Linked DNA regions of Streptacidiphilus albus JL83. The protein of the gene in region 1 interacts with the protein of each later gene in a pairwise test. Links are inferred from orthologs where the notes say so. Each region holds a gene or a part of one and is shown on either strand. Other genes may lie near its edges. The genes, in order: ftsZ and rlmN.

Region 1 (10,358 bases):
ATGGGCACCGCCATGATCATCTGTGCGCTGCTGTTCGGTCAGCTCTGGCTCTCCGGCGCCCCGATGCGGCTCTTCGCCGGGGCCGCCGCCATCGCCCTGGCGTTCAGCGCCGTGCTGATCGTGCTGGTGCCGCACCGGCTCGGCCGGCTCGACTGCATCGGCGCCACCCACATGCCCGCCGACGGGTCCTGTTGGCAGGCTGTTCACGGGGTGTACGCCCTGGCCACCGGCGGTCTGTTCGGCACCGGCCTCGGCGCCAGCGTCGAGAAATGGGGCCAACTCCCGGAGCCGCACACCGACTTCATCTTCGCCGTGACCGGCGAGGAACTGGGTCTGGCGGGGACGCTGTCGGTGCTCGCCCTCTTCGCGGCACTAGGGTATGCGGGTATCCGCGTGGCCGGACGCACGAAGGACCCCTTCACCAGGTACGCAGCGGGAGGCGCCACCACCTGGATCATGGCTCAGGCCGTGATCAACATTGGTGCGGTGCTCGGACTCCTTCCCATCGCGGGAGTCCCGCTCCCGATGTTCTCCTACGGGGGTTCGGCGCTGCTGCCGACCATGTTCGCGGTGGGGATGCTGCTCTGCTTCGCACGCAGCGAACCCTCCGCCAAGGCGGCCCTGGCCGCCCGGAGCAGGCTGGCCAAACGGAACAGCCCGGCCCGAGGCATCCTCGGGCTGCCCCAACGGACCATCGCGCGGCTCGGGAAGGCCCGGAAGCGCAGGGAGCGGTGAATTTCGGTGCATGTCGTACTCGCCGGCGGAGGGACCGCCGGCCACATCGAGCCCGCGCTCGCCCTTGCGGACGCGCTGCGCAGGAGCGACCCCTCGGTCGGCATCACAGCGCTCGGCACGGAGAGCGGACTGGAGACCAGACTGGTCCCGGAACGCGGCTACGAACTCGCACTGATCCCCAAGGTGGCCCTGCCGCGCAAGGCCACCCCCGAGCTGATCACCCTCCCCGGGCGGTTGCGCGGGACGGTCAAGGCCGTCCAGGACGTGCTGGAGCGGACCAGGGCCGACGCGGTGGTCGGCTTCGGCGGCTACGTCGCCATGTCGGCCTACTTCGCGGCCAAGCGCTCCGGCGTGCCGATCGTGGTCCACGAGGCCAACGCCCGCCCCGGGGTGGCCAATAAGATCGGCTCCCGCTACACCGACTTCGTCGCCGTCTCCACCCCGGACAGCAAGCTCAGGGACGCCCAGTACATCGGCATCCCGCTGCGCCGCACCATCGCCACCCTGGACCGGAACGCGGCCCGGCCGGAGGCCCGGGCCTACTTCGGCCTGGACCAGCGGCTGCCCACGCTGCTGGTCTCCGGCGGTTCCCAGGGCGCCCGCCGGCTCAACGAGACCATCCAGGCGGTCGCCCCCCGGCTCCAGCAGTACGGCGTGCAGATCCTGCACGCGGTCGGCCCGAAGAACGAGATCCCGCGGATCGACGACATCCCGGGGATGCCGCCCTACCGCGCGGTCCCGTACCTGGACCGGATGGACCTGGCCTACGCCGCCGCCGACATGATGCTCTGCCGGGCCGGCGCGATGACCGTGGCCGAGCTGGCCGCCGTCGGGCTGCCCGGCGCCTTCGTGCCGCTGCCGATCGGCAACGGCGAGCAGCGGCTCAACGCCCAGCCCGTGGTCCGGGCCGGGGGCGGGCTGCTGGTCGACGACGCCGAACTGTCGGTCGACTGGGTGCTGGGCCAGCTGCTGCCGGTGCTGACCGACCCTCAGCGGCTCTGGGACATGAGCCGGGCCGCCGCCGAGTTCGGCCGCCGTGACGCCGACGACCTGCTGGTCGACATGGTGTACCGGGCGATCGCCAAGCACCGCCGTGCCTGAGGCCCTCGCGCCGGAGGCGACCGCGGCGGCGGACGGGGCAGCGCCCCCGTCCGCCCCGCGGCTGCGGCTGTCCCGGCGCGGTGTCGGGGTCCTCGCCGGACTGCTCGCCGCACTCGTCTCCACCGCCTGCTGGCTGGTGTTCTTCTCCTCGGTGCTGAACGTCAGGACGGTCCTGGTCAGCGGGGTCAGGGTGCTGACGCCGGCGCAGGTGCTGGCCGCCGCCCGGGTGCCGCTGGGCGGTCCGCTGGAGCGGCTCGACACCGGGGCGGTCCGGGCCCGGGTGCTCCGGGCGCTGCCCCGGGTGGCGCGGGTGCAGGTGAGCACCGAGTGGCCGCACACGGTCCGGCTGCGGATCACCGAGCGGGTCGCGGTCGCCGCGGTCAGGACCGCGAACGGCTACGAGCAGGTCGACGCGGGCGGGGTGGGCTTCGCCACCGGTCCCGGCATCCCGGCCGGTGTGCCGGTGGTCGAACTGGCGCTCTCCCCGGTCGGCCGGAGCTCCCTGCCGGAGTTCTCCGAGGCCGAGCTGGTGGACTCGGCGGTGCAGATCGCGAAGGCGCTCCCGCCCGCGGTCGCCCGCGGGACGATTGCGGTCGTGGTGCATTCGTACGACGATATGGAATTGCAACTCGCCGGTGGCGCAACGGTGCTGTGGGGGAGTCCGGAAAGGGACGCGCGCAAGGCGGTGGTGCTCGCGGCACTGCTGAAGCAGGGCGGTACGACCTACGACGTCACCGCGCCCGACGACCCAGCAGTGCGCGGTTGACGCACGCTTGACGGATCGCCGGTCCAGCCACGAATCTGATAGACCACCCCGGTGGACACCCCGGACGATTGATCACATAGGCTCACAAGAAAAATCGAGACGCTCGGCGTGTCCGTTGAATGGACCCGCCTTGAGACCTAGTGTCCTGTGACAGACGGAAAGAGTGACACAGCATTAACCCTAAACCTCAGGGTCAGGGTTCGGGTCCGGACCTCGTCTCCACGAGTTCCCGTCCCTTCGGCACCGTACATCCGAGGCGAGAGGCCTTCGACGTGGCAGCACCCCAGAACTACCTCGCAGTCATCAAAGTCGTCGGCATCGGCGGCGGTGGCGTGAACGCCATCAACCGGATGATCGAGGTCGGGCTCAAGGGCGTCGAGTTCATCGCGATCAACACCGATGCGCAGGCCCTCCTGATGAGCGACGCCGACGTCAAGCTCGACGTCGGCCGTGAACTCACCCGCGGCCTCGGCGCGGGAGCCAACCCCGATGTCGGCGCCAAGGCGGCCGAGGACCACCGCGAGGAGATCGAGGAGGTCCTCAAGGGGGCCGACATGGTCTTCGTCACCGCCGGCGAGGGCGGCGGCACCGGCACCGGCGGCGCGCCCGTCGTCGCCAACATCGCCCGCTCGCTCGGCGCGCTCACCATCGGCGTGGTCACCCGGCCGTTCACCTTCGAGGGCCGCCGCCGCGCCAACCAGGCCGAGGACGGCATCGCGCAACTCCGCGAGGAGGTCGACACCCTCATCGTGATCCCGAACGACCGGCTGCTGTCGATCTCCGACCGCCAGGTCTCGGTGCTGGACGCGTTCCGCTCCGCCGACCAGGTGCTGCTCTCCGGCGTCCAGGGCATCACCGACCTGATCACCACCCCGGGCCTGATCAACCTCGACTTCGCCGACGTCAAGTCGGTCATGTCGGACGCCGGTTCGGCGCTGATGGGGATCGGCTCGGCCCGGGGCGAGGACCGCGCCAAGGCCGCCGCCATCATGGCGATCTCCTCGCCGCTGCTGGAGGCCTCCATCGACGGCGCGCGCGGCGTGCTGCTCTCCATCTCCGGCGGCTCCGACCTCGGCCTGTTCGAGATCAACGAGTCGGCCCAGCTGGTCGCCGAGGCGGCGCACCCCGAGGCCAACATCATCTTCGGTGCGGTGATCGACGACGCCCTCGGCGACGAGGTCCGGGTCACCGTCATCGCGGCCGGCTTCGACGGCGGGCAGCCGCCCACCATCGTCCGTGAGCCGGTGGTTCGCTCCGGTCAGAACCAGTCCGCGCAGCAGGAACGTCCCAGCGAGTTCAACCGCTCCGAGCCGGGGCGCACCGATCCCCACCGCACGGACACGCACCGCTCGGACTTCAACCGCGCGGACTTCAGCCGCTCCGAGTTCAACCGCTCGGGTTCCACCGCCGCCGGGCGCAGCATGCACACCATCGGCAGCGTCCCCCGTGCCGAGGACCCGGCCCCGCGCCACCCGGAACCGCCGGCCGCGCCGCACGTCCCGCAGACCCGGCCGCCCTACGTGGACACCCCGGCCGAGGAACTGGACGTTCCGGACTTCCTCAAGTAGCGCTCCCGGCCGCCGGTCCTGCGGGCCGCAGCCACTAGGCTGACCAGCATGATCGGCCACCGGATCTCCCTCGACAGTGCTCACTTCGCCTTCACCGACCGGTGGGGCGGGGTGAGCACTTCGCCGTTCCAGGAGCTCAACCTGGGCGGGGCGGTGGGCGACGACCCCGCCGCCGTCCGCGCCAACCGCCGCCTCGCCGCCGCCGACCTCGGGCTGGACCCGGCCGACGTGGTCTGGATGAACCAGGTCCACGGCCGGGAGACGGCGGTGGTGGCGGAGCGTCAGCCCGAGGGGACCGCCCCGACCGTGGACGCCCTGGTCACCGCCGGGCGCGGGCTGGCGCTGGCGGTGCTCACCGCCGACTGCGTCCCGGTGCTGCTCGCCGACCCGGAGGCCGGCGTCGTCGGCGCCGCCCACGCCGGGCGCCCCGGGCTCGCGGCCGGCGTCGTCCCGGCGGTCGTGGCCGCCATGGTCGAACAGGGTGCGCGCCCGGAGCGGACCACGGCGGTGATCGGCCCCTCGGTCTGCGGCCGCTGCTACGAGGTACCGGCCGCGCTGCGCGCGGAGGTGGCCGCGCTGGAGCCGGCCACGGCGGGCGAGACCTCCTGGGGGACGCCCGCACTCGACCTGCCGGCCGGGGTCCGGGCCCAACTCGGCTCGCTCGGCGTGACCGTGCACCCGCAGCCGCACACCTGCACCCTGGAATCCGCCGATCACTTCTCCTACCGACGCGAGCAGCGGACCGGCCGCCTCGCGAGCTACGTCTGGCTGGACCCGCGATGACCCACGTGAACGATCAATCTGCTGCCCGGGCGCGCCTGGCACAGCTGCGCGCCAACCTCACCTCGGTGGAGCAGCGCGTCGCCGACGCGTGCGCCGCCGCCGGGCGCGCACGCGACAGCGTCACCCTGGTGGTGGTCACCAAGACCTATCCGGCCTCGGACACCCGGCTGCTGGCCGGTCTCGGAGTGGCCGACGTCGCCGAGAACCGCGACCAGGACGCCGCCCCGAAAGCCGAGGAATGTCGTGATCTCGACCTCCGCTGGCATTTTGTCGGCCAATTGCAGACAAATAAGGTCCGTTCCGTCCTCCGTTATGCCGACCTCGTTCATTCGGTCGACCGGATCCGACTCGTGGAAGCCCTCTCCGAGGGGGTGCTGAAAGCGGGTCGTCCGGAATTGGGCTGCCTCGTCCAGGTCGACCTCGGCGCCGATTCGGCAGCAGCCGAATCCGGCCACGCACCCGGTCGCGGCGGCGCCCTTCCGGAGCAGGTCCCGATGCTGGCGGAGGCGCTGGCTGCCGCGCCCGGCTTGCGACTTGACGGTGTGATGGCTGTCGCGCCGCTGCACGGGCGCTTCGCGGGCGATCCGCGCGCGGCCTTCGACCGGCTCGCGGAAATCGCATCCCGTGTACGGGAGGCGCATCCTGCTGCCACGATGGTCTCCGCAGGGATGAGCGGGGACCTGGAACAGGCCATCGCAGCCGGGGCGACACATGTGCGCGTCGGTACGGCGGTACTGGGTGCGCGGCCACCCCTCGGGTAACGTCACCGGGTAGAAGATCAGATCGCAGAACAAATCAGGACAAGAAGGAATCTCCCCTTCAACTGAGGGGCAGACCGTGGATCGTGGAACCACTCCGCCGCACTGAGCGACTCGTGAACGAGCGGCCCAAGGCGGGGCGCGTACCGGTGACAAAGCCGATCCACCACAGAGCGGAGGACAGGAGTATGGCCGGCGCTGTGCGCAAGATGGCGATCTACCTCGGCCTCTTGGAGGACGATGGCTACGACGTCCAGAGTTACGACCCGGACGACGAGGACTACGGCCCCGAGCCCGAGCCGCTGCGAACCGGACGCACCGAGGAGGTGCCCCGACCCGTCCCCGCGCCGACCGCGCCGGCGGCTTTCGTGGCGCCGATGCGCTCCGAGCCGAGGATGGCCCCAGTGTCGTCCATCACACCTGAACGTCGAAATGTCGAGAAGAGCGCCCCGGTGATCATGTCCAAGGCCGCGTCCGAGCGGGAGCCCTACCGCATCACCACGCTGCACCCCCGTACCTACAACGAGGCCCGTACCATCGGGGAACACTTCCGTGAAAGCACCCCCGTGATCATGAATCTCACGGAGATGGACGACACGGACGCCAAGCGCCTCGTAGACTTCGCGGCTGGACTGGTCTTCGGGCTCCATGGAAGCATCGAGCGGGTGACGCAGAAGGTGTTCCTGCTCTCTCCTGCTAACGTCGATGTCACGGCGGAGGACAAGGCCAGGATTGCCGAGGGTGGGTTCTTCAACCAGAGCTGACCGAAGCAGGACGATACGTGTGGATCACGTGACGCCGGGTAGCGATCAACTCGCCCCCGGCGGGCGGGCGGTGGACCGGATGGACCGAGCAGGGCGAGGGGAGCGGCAGTGAACGTTGTATGGCAGGTGCTGTACATCGCGTTGTACTGCTTCCTCGGCATTCTGCTCGCCCGTCTGGTGATGGACTGGGTTCGACAACTGGCGCGCGACTGGCAACCGGGCCGCGCCATGATCGTCGTGCTGGAGTGCATCTACACCGTCACCGATCCGCCACTCAAGTTTCTGCGGCGGTACATCCCGCCGTTGCGGCTCGGGGGCGTGGCGCTCGACCTGTCCTTCCTCGTACTGATCATTATTGTTTCGATCCTGATCTCCGTCGTGGCGGGCCTGTGAACCACGCAGACGTCCGGCTGTCCGACGATCACGTTGAGGTGAAGAGATGCCATTGACCCCCGAGGACGTGCGGAACAAGCAGTTCACGACCGTCCGCCTCCGCGAAGGCTATGACGAGGACGAGGTCGATGCCTTCCTCGACGAGGTCGAAGGAGAGCTGACCCGACTGCTCCGCGAGAACGAGGACCTGCGCGCCAAACTGGCCGCCGCGACTCGCGCGGCCGCGCAGAACCAGCAGAACATGCGGAAGGAACAGGAACAGCACCAGCGTCCTGGCCCGCCCGTCCCGGCGGCCATATCCGGCCCGCCGGTGCCGCAGCAGGGTATGCCGCCGCAGATGCAGCAGACCCAGATGCAGCCGCAGCAGCAGATGCAACAGCAGCAGCAGATGGGCCACCCCGGCCCGCCGCAGCTGCCCAGTGCCCCGCAGCTGCCCGGCGCCCCGCAGCTCCAGGGTCCGCCGCAGCTCCAGGGCGGCACCATGGGTGGCCAGCAGGGCTTCGTCGGCCAGATGGGCCAGCAGCAGATGGGCCAGCCGCAGCAGATGGGCGGCCAGCTCCAGCCGATGCAGCAGCAGATGCCGCCGCAGATGCAGCAGATGCAGCAGCCCTTCCCGCAGCAGCAGCAGAACCCCGGTGGCGACAGTGCCGCCCGCGTCCTGGGCCTGGCCCAGCAGACAGCGGACCAGGCGATCGCCGAGGCCCGTTCCGAGGCGAACAAGATCGTCGGCGAGGCCCGCAGCCGCGCCGAGGGTCTGGAGCGCGACGCCCGTGCCAAGGCCGACGCCCTGGAGCGGGACGCCCAGGAGAAGCACCGCGTCGCCATGGGCTCGCTGGAGTCCGCCCGCGCCACCCTGGAGCGCAAGGTCGAGGACCTGCGCGCCTTCGAGCGCGAGTACCGCACGCGGCTGAAGTCCTACCTGGAGACCCAGCTGCGCCAGCTGGAGTCGCAGGCGGACGACTCGCTCGCCCCCGCGCGCCAGCCGGCCACGGCCTCGCTGCCCCCGGCCGCGATCCCGCAGCCCTCGATGGCCCCGGTCGGCGCTTCGCCGATGGGCGGTCAGACCTTCGGCGGGCAGCAGAGCTTCGGTGGCGGCAACGGCGGGTTCAACCCCGGCGGCGGCAGCCAGCCCAGCTTCGGCGGCAACAGCTTCAACCCCGGCCAGCAGCACCAGTCGGTCGGCGGCCAGCAGCAGATGTCCCCGGCCATGACCCAGCCGATGGCCGCGGTCCGTCCGCAGCCTCCGCTGCAGCAGGCCCCGCAGCCGATGCGCGGCTTCCTGATCGACCAGGACGACGAGGGCTGACCGGCACCACCGGTCGGGGCTGAGGGTCCCTCGCGGACCCATGCCTCCCTCGCGCCTGCCGCGACACAGCCACGCCCCCTGCTGGAACGTTCCAGCAGGGGGCGGCGGCATGTCCGGGGGCTACTGCTCCAGGGCGGCCGGCAGCTCCGGGAGCCTGCCGGTCGCGGCGGCGACGGCGACATGGTGGTGGTAGTCGCGGGTGGCGGTGATCAGGCCCTCGCGGACCGTCAGCACCTGGATGTTGCCCCGGGCCCGGTGCCCTGCCCGGCGAACGATCGGCCTCCGTCCGGGAAGGTCCGGACACGACGGTGCCCGGGGCGGCGGCCTCGCGGCCCCGCCCCGGGCACCGGTGCTCCGGTCAGACCTTGTGCAGCCAGAAGGTCAGCGCCAGCGCCTCGTCGGTGAAGGCGGTCGGCTGGTCCCAGTCGGCTGCCCCCTCGGCGAAGTCGGTGGCCAGCACCTCGTCGGCGATCAGGGTGGCGTGCGCCGCCAGCGCCTCGGCCGTGGCCGGGTCGGTGGTGGTGAAGCGGAGCACGATCCGGTCGGAGACGTCGAGGCCGCTGTTCTTCCGGGCCTCCTGCACCTGGCGGATGGCGTCCCGGGCCACACCCGCGAGCCGCAGCTCGGGGGTGATGTGGAGGTCGAGCGCCACGGTCGCGCCGGACTCGTTGGCGACGGCCCAGCCCTCGCGCGGGGTCTCGGTGATGACGACCTCCTCCGGCGTCAGTTCCACCGGCTCGCCGTCGAGTTCGACGGTGGCCGTGCCGGTGGCCCGCAGCGCGGCGCCGAGCGCGGCCGCGTCGGCGGCGGCGACCGCCTTGGCCACCTCCTGCACGCCCTTGCCGAAACGCTTGCCCAGGGCACGGAAGTTGGCCTTGGCGGTGGTGTCCACCAGCGAGCCGCCGACGGCGGAGAGCGACTCCAGCGCGGTGACGTTGAGCTCCTCGGTGATCTGCGCCAGCAGCTCGGCCGGCAGCTCCTCGTAGCCCTGGGCCGCGATGAGGGCCCGGGACAGCGGCTGACGGGTCTTCACCCCGGAGTCGGCGCGGGTCGCCCGGCCGAGCTCCACCAGTCGCCGGACCAGCGTCATGTGGCGGGAGAGCGCCGGGTCGATCAGCGCCTCGTCGGCCACCGGGAACTCGGCCAGGTGGACCGAGGCCGGGGCGTCGGCGGTCACCGGGACGACCAGGTCCTGCCAGACCTGCTCGGTGATGAACGGCGTCAGCGGCGCCATCAGCCGGGTGACCGTCTCCAGCGCCTCGTGCAGGGTCGCCAGCGCGGCCGGCTCGCCCTGCCAGAAGCGGCGGCGGGCGCGCCGGACGTACCAGTTGGAGAGGTCGTCGACGAAGGCGGAGAGCAGCTTGCCGGCCCGCTGGGTGTCGAAGCCGTCCAGCGCCGAGTCCACGTCGCGGACCAGGGTGTTCAGCTCGGAGAGCACCCAGCGGTCCAGCATCGGCCGGTCGGCCGGGGCCGGATCGGCCGTGCTCGGCGCCCAGCCGGCGGTGCGGGCGTAGAGGGCCTGGAAGGCGACGGTGTTCCAGTAGGTCAGCAGGGTCTTGCGGACCACCTCCTGGATGGTGTTGTGGCCCACCCGGCGCGCCGACCAGGGCGAGCCGCCGGCCGCCATGAACCAGCGGACGGCGTCCGCGCCGTGCTGGTCCATCAGCGAGATCGGCTCCAGGATGTTGCCCAGGTGCTTGGACATCTTCCGGCCGTCCTCGGCCAGGATGTGGCCCAGGCAGACCACGTTCTCGTAGGAGGACCGGTCGAAGACCAGGGTGCCGACCGCCATCAGCGTGTAGAACCAGCCGCGGGTCTGGTCGATCGCCTCGGAGATGAACTGCGCCGGGTAGCGCTTCTCGAACAGCTCGGCGTTCTTCAGCGGGTAGCCGTACTGGGCGAAGGGCATCGATCCGGAGTCGTACCAGGCGTCGATGACCTCCGGCACCCGGACCACCGGGGCGGCGCAGGTGGTGCAGGGGAAGGTGACCTCGTCGATGTAGGGCCGGTGCGGGTCCAGGTCGGAGAGGTCGCGGCCGGTCAGCTCGCTGAGCTCGGCGAGCGAGCCGACGCAGGTCAGGTGGTCGTCCTCGCAGCGCCAGATCGGCAGCGGGGTGCCCCAGTAGCGGTTCCGGGACAGCGCCCAGTCGATGTTGTTCTTCAGCCAGTCGCCGAAGCGGCCCT
Region 2 (10,329 bases), 4.2 Mb from region 1 along the record:
CCGTAGAGCACGTCCTCGTCGTCCGGCAGGCCGGTCTTGATCTCGGCGGCGGCCTTGGCCAGCGCGACCACGAACTCGTCGTGGATGGACTCGTGGACCAGCACCCGGGTGGCGGCCGTACAGTCCTGGCCGGCGTTGAAGAAGCCGGCCACGGAGATGCCCTCGACCGCACTGGCGATGTCGGCGTCGCCGAAGACCACGACCGGGGCCTTGCCGCCCAGCTCCAGGTGAACGCGCTTGACGTCCTTGGCGGCGGACGCGGCGACCTGCATGCCGGCCCGGACCGAGCCGGTGATGGAGGCCATCGCCGGGGTCTCGTGCTCGACCATCAGCCGGCCGGTCTCGCGGTCGCCGCAGACGACGTTGAAGACGCCGGTCGGCAGGCCGAGCTCCTCGAAGACGCCACCGATGATCTCGGCGAGCAGCACGGTCGAGGCCGGGGTGGTGTCGGAGGGCTTGAGCACGACGGTGTTGCCGGCCGCGATGGCGGGGGCGAACTTCCACACCGCCATCATCATCGGGTAGTTCCAGGGGGCGACCTGGGCGCAGACGCCGACCGGCTCGCGGCGGATGAAGGAGGTCATGCCCTCCATGTACTCCGCGCCGGACTTGCCCTCCAGCATCCGGGCGGCACCGGCGAAGAAGCGGATCTGGTCCACCATCGGCGGGATCTCCTCGGACGCGGTCAGCGCCAGGGGCTTGCCGGTGTTGCGGGACTCGACCGCGACGAGCTCCTCACCCCGGGCCTCGACCGCGTCGGCGATCCGGAGCAGGGCGAGCTGGCGCTGCGAGGGGGTGGTGTCCCGCCACAGCTCGAAAGCCGCGGCCGCGGCGGCCATCGCCGCGTCGACGTCGGCCTCGGCGGAGAGCGGGGCGGTGGCGTACACCTCACCGGTGGTCGGGTCGATGACCTCGGTGGTACGGCCGTCGGCCGCGTCGGTGAACGCGCCGTTGATGTAGTTGCGCAGCGTGTGAAGCTCGCTCACGGTGACCTCTCCTTGAATCGTGCACTCCGGCGTGCCCGGTCGGACCCAGCCTAGCTCTCTGCCTGCGGTTATCGGCAGACCTGAGCAGTAACAACGATGGAATCAGTTCTCTTCGTCGGCATCTTCGACGGATTCCCTTGCGAACGGGCGATCGATAGGGCAAGGTGGCCTCCGTGGCCAACCGTGACCGGAACGGCAGCGTTCCTCTCGACTCCGTCTCAAAGGCGATCATCGAGCAGCTGCAGGAGGATGGCAGGCGACCGTACGCCAGCATCGGCAAGGCCGTGGGCCTGTCCGAGGCAGCGGTCCGCCAGCGCGTCCAGAAGCTGCTCGACCAGGGTGTCATGCAGATCGTCGCGGTGACGGATCCGCTGACCGTCGGCTTCTCCCGACAGGCGATGGTGGGCATCACCGTCGAGGGCGACATCGACGGCGTCGCGGACGCGTTGGCCGCCATGGACGAGGTGGACTACGTCGTCGTCACCGCAGGGTCGTTCGACCTGATGGCCGAACTGGTCTGCGAGGACGACGAGCACCTCCTCGAACTGATCAATAAGCGTATCCGCGCGCTTCCCGGCGTGCGGAGGACCGAAAGCTTCGTTTATCTGAAGCTACGGAAACAGACCTACACCTGGGGTACCCGATGAGCGCCGATCCGGCCACGAAGAGTACGGGTTCTAGCGACCTGTCGAAGACCGCCTACGACCATCTGTGGATGCACTTCACCCGGATGTCCTCGTACGAGAACAACCCCGTTCCCACGATCGTCCGTGGTGAGGGCGCCTACATCTGGGACTCCAACGGTCGCAAGTACCTCGACGGCCTGGCCGGCCTGTTCGTGGTGCAGGCCGGACACGGCCGCGCCGAGCTGGCCGAGGTGGCCCGCAAGCAGGCCGAGAAGCTCGCGTTCTTCCCGATCTGGAGCTACGCGCACCCCGCCGCCGTCGAGCTCGCCGAGCGTCTGGCGTCCTACGCCCCCGGCGACCTCAACAAGGTCTTCTTCACCACCGGTGGCGGCGAGGCCGTCGAGACCGCGTGGAAGCTGGCCAAGCAGTACTTCAAGCTGACCGGTGAGCACACCAAGTACAAGGTGATCTCCCGCGCGGTGGCCTACCACGGCACCCCGCAGGGCGCCCTGTCGATCACCGGCCTGCCGGCCCTCAAGGCCCCGTTCGAGCCGCTGGTTCCGGGCGCCCACAAGGTCCCGAACACCAACATCTACCGCGCCCCGCTCTTCGGCGACGACCCGGTGGCCTACGGCCGCTGGTGCGCCGACCAGATCGAGCAGGAGATCCTGTTCGAGGGCCCGGAGACCGTCGCCGCCGTCTTCCTGGAGCCGGTGCAGAACGCCGGTGGCTGCTTCCCGCCGCCGCCCGGGTACTTCCAGCGGGTCCGCGAGATCTGCGACCAGTACAACGTGCTGCTCGTCTCGGACGAGACCATCTGCGCCTTCGGCCGCCTGGGCACGATGTTCGCCTGCGACAAGTTCGACTACATCCCCGACATCATCACCTGCGCCAAGGGCATGACCTCGGGCTACTCCCCGATCGGTGCGGCGATCATCTCCGACCGGATCGCCGAGCCGTTCTACAAGGGTGACAACACCTTCCTCCACGGCTACACCTTCGGCGGCCACCCGGTCTCCTCCGCCGTGGCGCTGGCCAACCTGGACATCTTCGAGCGCGAGGGCCTGAACAAGCACGTCCTCACCAACGAGGACGCCTTCCGCTCCACCCTGGAGAAGCTGCTCGACCTGCCGATCGTCGGCGACGTCCGCGGCAACGGCTTCTTCTACGGGATCGAGCTCGTCAAGGACAAGGCCACCAAGGAGTCCTTCAGCGACGAGGAGTGCGAGCGCATCCTCTACGGCTACGTCTCGAAGGCGCTCTTCGAGAACGGCCTGTACTGCCGCGCCGACGACCGTGGCGACCCGGTCATCCAGCTCTCCCCGCCGCTGATCGCCGACCAGGGCACGTTCGACGAGATCGAGCAGATCCTGCGCACGGTGCTCACCGAGGCGTGGAGCCGGATGTAGGTCCGTCCCACCCGTCCCACCCGTCCCACCCCGCCGCTGGGCGGCTGCCGACCTCACGGTCGCAGCCGCCCAGCGGTGTTTCGGCTTCCGACAGCGTGGCGCAACTGCACAGCGGATGACTCGTTCTACCTTCGGAAGCAGCACCAAGAGCGGGAGGACCCCAGTGACCGTCGCCCCACCGGACAACGACGTGCTGTGGGCACGGGCACTGGTGAAGGCCCACCAGGGCACCCCCGCGCTGCGCGGCGTCTCCCTCGGTGTCCGGGAGGGCGAGGTCCTCGCCGTCACCGGTCCGCGCGGCAGTGGCAAGACCACCCTGCTCGACTGCCTCAGCGGGCTGACCAGTGCCGACCAGGGCGAGATCTGGTTCAACAGCTCCCCCGTGCACACCCTCGGGCGGGCCGCCCGGGAGCGGCTGCGACGCGAGCGCTTCGGCTACGTCGGCCCCGAGCCGCAGCTGGTCCCCGAACTCACGGCCGCCGAGAACGTCGCCCTCGCCCCACTGCTGGCCGGTGCGACCCGCAAGGAGGCGGTGGTCGCCGCCAACGAGTGGCTGGAGCGGCTGGACATCGCCGACCAGGCCCGGCAGCGCCCGGCCGAGCTGCGGCAGGACCAGCGCCAGCGGGTGGCCGTCGCCCGCGCCCTGGCCCACGGCCCGCTGGTGGTCTTCGCCGACGAGCCGACCGCCCCACTGCACCGCGACGCCCAGGACCAGGTGATGCGGATACTGGTCGCCGCCTCGCGCTCGCACCGGATCACCCTGGTGCTGGCCACCAACGACCCGCAGGTCGCGGACTACGCCGACCGGATCGCGGCGATGTCCGACGGCAGGCTGGCCACCCCGGTAGGCGCCCGGCAGGCACGGGAGGCCCGGGCCCTGCAGTCGTCGAGCGCGCAGGCCCCGACGGGGCTGGCCGCTGCGGCTCAGGCAGCCGCCCGGGCCGCCGCGCGCGCCGCCGCCGTACAGGCCGCCGCGGTTGAAGCTGCCGCGGTTGAAGCCGCTGCGGCGGAAGCTGCTGCTGCGGCGGCCGCCGTACAGGCCGCCTCCGCCCAGCCGCCCGTCGAGCCGGTGGCCCCGAACACCATCGCTCCGCCGACCACCGCCCCGCCGACGCCCGAGGAAGACGCGGACCGTTGTTCCCCTACCTCCGTCTAGCCCGCGGCTACCGCCCGGTCGACCTCTGCCGCTGGCTGCTCACCGCCGTGGCCTCGGCCGCCGTCGCCGCGCTGCTGCTGCGCGCGCTCGGCTGGGCGCTGACCGTGCCGCCGGTCCCGATCGGCCACCCCGGCCCCGGGACGCACCCGGCCGGACCGCTGCCCTCGGCCGTCGCGGCCCGGCTGCTCTGGTGCCTGCCGCCGCTGGCCGGCGTCGGCTACCTGGCCGCGGCCTGGGCCCGGTCGGCCCCGCTGCAGCAGCCGGAACGGGTGGCCGGGCTGCTGGCGGCCGGATTCGGCCAGCGCCGGCTGCGGGTGCTGCTCGCCGTCGAGATCGCGCTGGCCTGCGTCGGCGGCGCGGTGCTGGGGCTGCTCGGCTTCCTGGTGCTCCGGGCCCATCTGCTGGAACTGCTGCCGGACGGACGGCTCGACCCCGCCCTCGGCGCCAGGAACGGCCTGCCGATCGCCGGAACGGCGACCCTGCTCTCGACCGTGCCGCTGGTCGGCGGCCTCGCCGCGGCCGCCGCCGTCCGTCCGGCGCTGCTCCGGCCGCCGGACGAGGGCGATGTCACCCAGCGCCGCCCCTCGGTGCTGTACCTGGTCGCGGCGGTGCTGGTGCCGCTGTTCGGAACGCTGGTCGAGCTCGCGGCGGTACGGCGCGGTGCCACCACCACCGCGCTGCTCGGCGGCGCGCTGGCGCTGGTCGGCCTGGGTCTGGCCATGCCCGCGCTGCTCTACGCCACCGGCATGGCGCTGGCCTGGCGCCACCCCCACCCGGTACGGCTGCTGGCCGGGCGCGGGCTGCAGGCCGGGGCCTGGCAGCTGGGGACCCCGATCGCGGTGCTGATCGTCACCCTGACCGCCGGCGCGGTCGCGGCCGACCGGCTCGGACTGTCGCCGGGCCCGCTGCTCACCGTCGAGGGCGCGCTGATCGTGCTGTGCGTCCTCGGTGCGCTGCTCACCCGGATGGCCGAACTGAGCGTCTCCCGCCGCCGCTCCTACTCGCCGCTGACCCGGATGGGCGCACCCGGCGCACTGCTCCGGCAGTGCGCGGCGCTGCGCGGCGGGATGGCCACGCTGGTGGCGCTGGCCGCCGGCGGCGGCGCGGCGGCACTGGCCGCCGCGCTCTCCAGTTGACCGAACGACCCGGTTGACCGGACGACCCGGTTGACCCGACGGCCGACCCAGTTGGCCGAACGACCCGGCTGCCCCTGCCCCGGTCGGCTCAGCCGGCCGCGGCCAGCTGGCCGCAGGCGCCGTCGATCTCCTGGCCGCGGGTGTCCCGGACGGTGACCGGGACCCCGTGCCGCTGCAGCTGCCGGACGAACTCGCGCTCGTCCTCCGGACGCGAGGCGGTCCACTTGGAGCCGGGCGTCGGGTTCAGCGGGATCAGGTTGACGTGCACCCGGTGGTTCTTCAGCATCCGGCCCAGCAGGTCGGCCCGCCAGGCCTGGTCGTTGATGTCCTTGATCAGGGCGTACTCGATGGAGATCCGGCGGCCGGACTGCTCCGCGTAGTTCCACGCGGAGTCCAGGACCTCGGCGACCTTCCAGCGGGTGTTGACCGGGACCAGGGTGTCGCGCAGCTCGTCGTCGGGGGCGTGCAGCGAGACCGCGAGCCGGACGCTGAAGCCCTCGTCCGCCAGCCGGTTCATGGCCGGGACCAGGCCGACGGTGGAGACGGTGATGCCGCGCTGGGACAGCCCGAAGCCGGAGGGGGCCGGGTCGGTGAGCCGGCGGATGGCGGCGATCACCCGCTTGTAGTTGGCCAGCGGCTCGCCCATCCCCATGAAGACGACATTGCTGAGCCGGACCGCGCCCTCCTCGCCCTCGGCGGTCCCGCCGAACTCCCCGGCCTTGATCGCCCGCATCCCGGCGGCGATCTGCTCGACGATCTCGGCGGTGGACAGGTTGCGGGTCAGGCCGGCCTGGCCGGTCGCGCAGAACGGGCAGTTCATCCCGCATCCGGCCTGCGAGCTGATGCACATGGTGACCCGGTCCGGGTAACGCATCAGCACCGACTCGACCAGGACGCCGTCGAACAGCTTCCACAGCGTCTTGCGGGTGGTGTCGTCGTCGCAGGAGACGTCGCGGACCTTGGTCATCAGCTCCGGCAGCAGGTTCTCGGCCAGCCGCTCGCGCGCGGCTGCCGGGATGTCGGTCCAGTCCTGCGGGGAGTCCGAGAGGCGGGAGAAGTACTGGCGGGAGAGCTGGTCGGCACGGAAGGGCTTCTCGCCCAGTTCGGCCACCGCTCCGCGGCGCTCGTCGGCGCTGAGGTCGGCGAGGTGGCGCGGGGGCTTGGCGCCCCGCGGCGCGACAAAGGTGAGTTCACCGGGGGTGGTAGGCATAGTTCCTCCAGTGTCGCAGGTCGCGGCACCGTGCTCGACAGGTCGGGATGAGGGGCATGACGAAGGCCCCGGCCGCCCGGCTGGGCGACGCGGGGCCTGCGGCCTGCGGAGAAGGGTCAGCCGGCGCCGACGAAGCCGACCAGGACCAGCCACACCACCGGGGCCGTGGGCAGCAGCGAGTCCAGCCGGTCCATGATGCCGCCGTGGCCCGGCAGCAGCGTCCCCATGTCCTTGATGCCGAGGTCGCGCTTGATCATCGACTCGCCCAGGTCGCCCAGGGTGGCGCTGACGGCCACGCAGGCGCCGAGGACCAGGCCCTGCCACCAGGAACCGTCCTTGATCAGGTACTGCATGCCCAGCGCGCCGGCCAGCATGCACAGCAGCACCCCGCCGGCCAGGCCCTCGCGGGTCTTGCCGGGGCTGATCCGGGGCGCGAGCTTGTGCTTGCCGAAGCGCGAGCCGGCCGCATAGGCGCCGGTGTCGCTGCACACGGTCAGCACCATGAACAGCACCACCCGCTGCGGGCCGTCGTGCGCAGCCAGCATCAGCATCACGAAGGTGGCCAGGAACGGCACGTAGAAGGCGGTGAAGATGCCCGCCGTGACGTCCCTGAGGTAGTTCTCCGGCGGCTCGCTCATCCGCCACACCAGTACGGCCAGGCTGGTCAGCGCCAGCGCGACCAGCCCCGCCTCGGGGCCGCCGAGGTAGGCGGAGGCCAGCATGGCGACGCCGCCGACGGCCAGCGGGGGCAGTGGGACGCTGATCCCCTTGCTCTCCGCCAGCCGACTGGTCAGCTCCCACATGCCGACGACCACGACCGCCGCGACGACGATCACGAACAGCCACTTGAAGACGATCAGCGAGGCCACCACGACCGCGCCGAGGCCGAGGCCGACGCCGACCGCCGCCCGGAGGTTGCGTCCGCCCTTCGGCGCCTTCGGCGCCGCGGGCGGGCCGGCCTGGTTCGGGGCGCCCGGGTTGGTGGGCCCTGGGTTGGCGGGCCCGGGATTGGGCGCGCCGAAGTTCGGTACGCCGCCGTTCGGCGGGCCGGCCATCGCCGCAGCGGCCATCGGCGGGCCGGCCATCGGCGGCCCGTCGGTGATCGGCGGGAGTATCGCCGTCTGCTCCGCCGCCGCCTCGGGCTGCGGCGGCGGTACGTCGTCGCGGAACAGCGGTCCGCTCAGCCGCGGCGCCGACTCGTGCCCGGGCTCCGGCTGACCGGACCGCTCGGGTCCGACGCCGGCCACGACCGGCGGCAGGTACTGGGTCTGCGCCGAGTCGTCCGTGCCGTGCAGCGGGTACTGCTGCTGCGAAGGGTCGAACGCCGGTCCCGCCCACGAGGGCGGGACCGGTCCTCCCGGTGGCGTTCCGGGGCCCTGCTGCGCTCGGGCCTCGGCACCCCTGTCACCAGAGGTGGGCCCCCAAAAGGAGTCGTCGTTCATCAGACCTCGAGGAGCTCGGCTTCCTTGTGCTTCAGCAGCTCGTCCACCTGCGCCACATAGCGCGCGGTGACGTCCTCGAGCTCCTTCTCGGCGCGGCGGACCTCGTCCTCGCCCGCCTCGCCGTCCTTGTTCAGCTTGTCCAGGATCTCCTTGGCCTTGCGGCGCACCGCGCGGATGGAAATCTTGGCGTCCTCGCCCTTGCTGCGGGCGACCTTGATGTACTCCCGGCGGCGCTCCTCGGTCAGCTGCGGGAACACCACCCGGATGATGGAACCGTCATTCGAGGGGTTGACGCCCAGATCCGAGTTGCGGATGGCCTCCTCGATGACCCGCAGCGAGGTCTTGTCGAAGGGCGAGACGACCGCCATCCGGGGCTCGGGCACCGAGAAGGACGCCAGCTGGTTGATCGGGGTCACCGCGCCGTAGTACTCGGCCACGATCTTGTTGAACATCGCGGGGTGGGCCCGGCCGGTACGGATCGCGGCGAAGTCGTCCTTCGCGACGGCGACGGCCTTCTCCATCTTCTCCTCGGCCTCGAGGAGGGTCTCTTCGATCACAATGTGCTCCTGTCCGGTGCTACCCGGTCTCGACTCCTGCTGTGCGGGCACTGCCACTACCGCTCGTACCGCTGCTACCGGGCACGTTCGCGGACGTCCGGCCGCTTGTCCATCCCCCTGCCGGTACCGGCGAGGGCCGGCCGACCGGGATCAGTCCCGTTCCGTCGCCCCGTTGATCAACGTGCCGATCTTCTCACCGCGCACCGCCCGGGCGATATTGCCCTCGGCCAGCAGTTCGAACACCAGGATCGGCAGGTCGTTGTCCTTGCAGAGAGTGATCGCGGTGAGGTCTGCGACCTTGAGATCACGCGTGATCACCTCGGAGTATTCCAGGCTGTCGAACTTCAACGCGCCCGGGTTGGTCCTGGGGTCGGAGTCGTAGACCCCGTCGACCCCGTTCTTGCCCATCAGCAGCACCTCGGCATGGATCTCCAGGGCGCGCTGCACCGCCGTCGTGTCGGTGGAGAAGTACGGCATCCCCATGCCTGCGCCGAAGATCACGACGCGCCCCTTCTCCAGGTGGCGCACCGCCCGCAGCGGCAGGTAGGGCTCGGCGACCTGGCCCATGGTGATGGCGGTCTGGACCCGGGTCTCGATGCCCTCCTTCATCAGGAAGTCCTGCAGGGCGAGGCAGTTCATCACGGTGCCGAGCATGCCCATGTAGTCCGAGCGGGCCCGGTCCATGCCGCGCTGCTGGAGTTCCGCGCCCCGGAAGAAGTTGCCGCCGCCGATCACGATGGCGACCTCGGTACCGCCGCGGACGACCGTGCCGATCTCCCTGGCGATGGCGTGGACCACGTCGGGGTCGACGCCGAGTCCGCCTCCTCCGGCGAAGGCCTCGCCGGAAAGCTTGAGCAGTACGCGGCGGCGCGTGCCGTCCTCTGCGGTCATCTGCATCAACTCCTCGTGGTGCGTGAACGTGTGCATGCGCTGGTACGAGCGCTGCTGCGAGCGCGCGTACGAGAGGAGGCCACTGCCGCGGGCACCGGAACGGTTACCTGCACGGCAGTGGCCTCCTCGTCGTATTCACGACTCACATCGTATGGGCGGACGCCCGGATCGGGCGTCCGCCACAGACCTCGCTGCCCCGGGCGGGGCTGCGGAGATCAGGCGCCGACGCGGAAGCGGGCGAAGCGGACCAGCTTGACGCCCGCCTCGTCCAGGACCTTCTGCACGGTCTTCTTGCTGTCCTTGGCGAACGCCTGCTCCAGGACCGCGTTCTCCTTGACGAAGCCGGTGACCCGGCCCTCGACGATGCGCTCCAGGGCGGCCTCGGGCTTGCCCTCCTCGCGGGCGGTGGCCTCGGCGATGCGACGCTCGTTCTCCAGCGCCTCGGCCGGGATCTCCTCGCGGGAGAGGTAGGTCGGGGCGAAGGCGGCGATGTGCTGCGCGACGTCCTTGGCGATCGCCGCGTTGGCCGAGTCGAGCTCGACCAGAACGCCGATGGCCGGCGGCAGGTCGGGGTCGGTGCGGTGCATGTACGCCGAGACGAAGGCGCCGTTGAACTGGGCGAAGCGACGGAAGACGATCTTCTCGCCCAGGGTCGCGTTGGCCTCGTCCACGAACTGCTGGACGGTCTGGCCCGGGTTGATCTCGCTGGCCAGCACGGCCTCGAGGTCGGCCGGGGAGGTCTTGGCGACGTGGGCGGCCAGCGCGTCGGCGACGACGACGAACTTGTCGCCCTTGGCGACGAAGTCGGTCTCGCAGTTCAGCTCGACCAGGACGCCGGAGGTGTTGTCCTCGGCGATCAGGGAGACGACGGCACCGTTGGAGGCGTCGCGGCCCTCGCGCTTGGCAACACCCTTCT

What was found.
Region 2: the proteins of ftsZ (region 1) and rlmN interact in binary tests that used the Escherichia coli proteins (3 or more experiments, as listed by UniProt). The link is inferred for Streptacidiphilus albus JL83 from one-to-one orthologs.

What each region holds. Positions count from the first base shown.
Region 1 is NZ_JQML01000001.1:2,079,511-2,089,868, reverse strand. Bases 2,146-5,022 are described here. They hold ftsZ (cell division protein FtsZ), read left to right. Parts: upstream 2,146-2,874; coding sequence 2,875-4,170; downstream 4,171-5,022. Other genes in these bases: BS75_RS46275 (YggS family pyridoxal phosphate-dependent enzyme), read left to right, coding at 4,950-5,022; pgeF (peptidoglycan editing factor PgeF), read left to right, coding at 4,219-4,953; BS75_RS09035 (cell division protein FtsQ/DivIB), read left to right, coding at 2,146-2,602. Also shown: putative lipid II flippase FtsW, read left to right, coding at 1-735; murG (undecaprenyldiphospho-muramoylpentapeptide beta-N-acetylglucosaminyltransferase), read left to right, coding at 742-1,836; more of BS75_RS09035, read left to right, coding at 1,829-2,145; more of BS75_RS46275, read left to right, coding at 5,023-5,714; BS75_RS09015 (cell division protein SepF), read left to right, coding at 5,900-6,475; BS75_RS09010 (YggT family protein), read left to right, coding at 6,584-6,868; BS75_RS09005 (DivIVA domain-containing protein), read left to right, coding at 6,915-8,174; ileS (isoleucine--tRNA ligase), read right to left, coding at 8,533-10,358. UniProt on the Escherichia coli protein: Essential cell division protein that forms a contractile ring structure (Z ring) at the future cell division site. The regulation of the ring assembly controls the timing and the location of cell division.
Region 2 is NZ_JQML01000001.1:6,258,899-6,269,227, reverse strand. The notes cover bases 4,463-7,310. They hold rlmN (23S rRNA (adenine(2503)-C(2))-methyltransferase RlmN), read right to left. Parts: upstream 6,524-7,310; coding sequence 5,402-6,523; downstream 4,463-5,401. Other genes in these bases: BS75_RS27525 (phosphatidate cytidylyltransferase), read right to left, coding at 6,640-7,310; BS75_RS27535 (hypothetical protein), read left to right, coding at 4,463-5,313. Also shown: BS75_RS27555 (gamma-aminobutyraldehyde dehydrogenase), read right to left, coding at 1-986; BS75_RS27550 (Lrp/AsnC family transcriptional regulator), read left to right, coding at 1,160-1,633; BS75_RS27545 (aspartate aminotransferase family protein), read left to right, coding at 1,630-3,021; more of BS75_RS27535, read left to right, coding at 4,156-4,462; more of BS75_RS27525, read right to left, coding at 7,311-7,965; frr (ribosome recycling factor), read right to left, coding at 7,965-8,522; pyrH (UMP kinase), read right to left, coding at 8,673-9,419; tsf (translation elongation factor Ts), read right to left, coding at 9,629-10,329.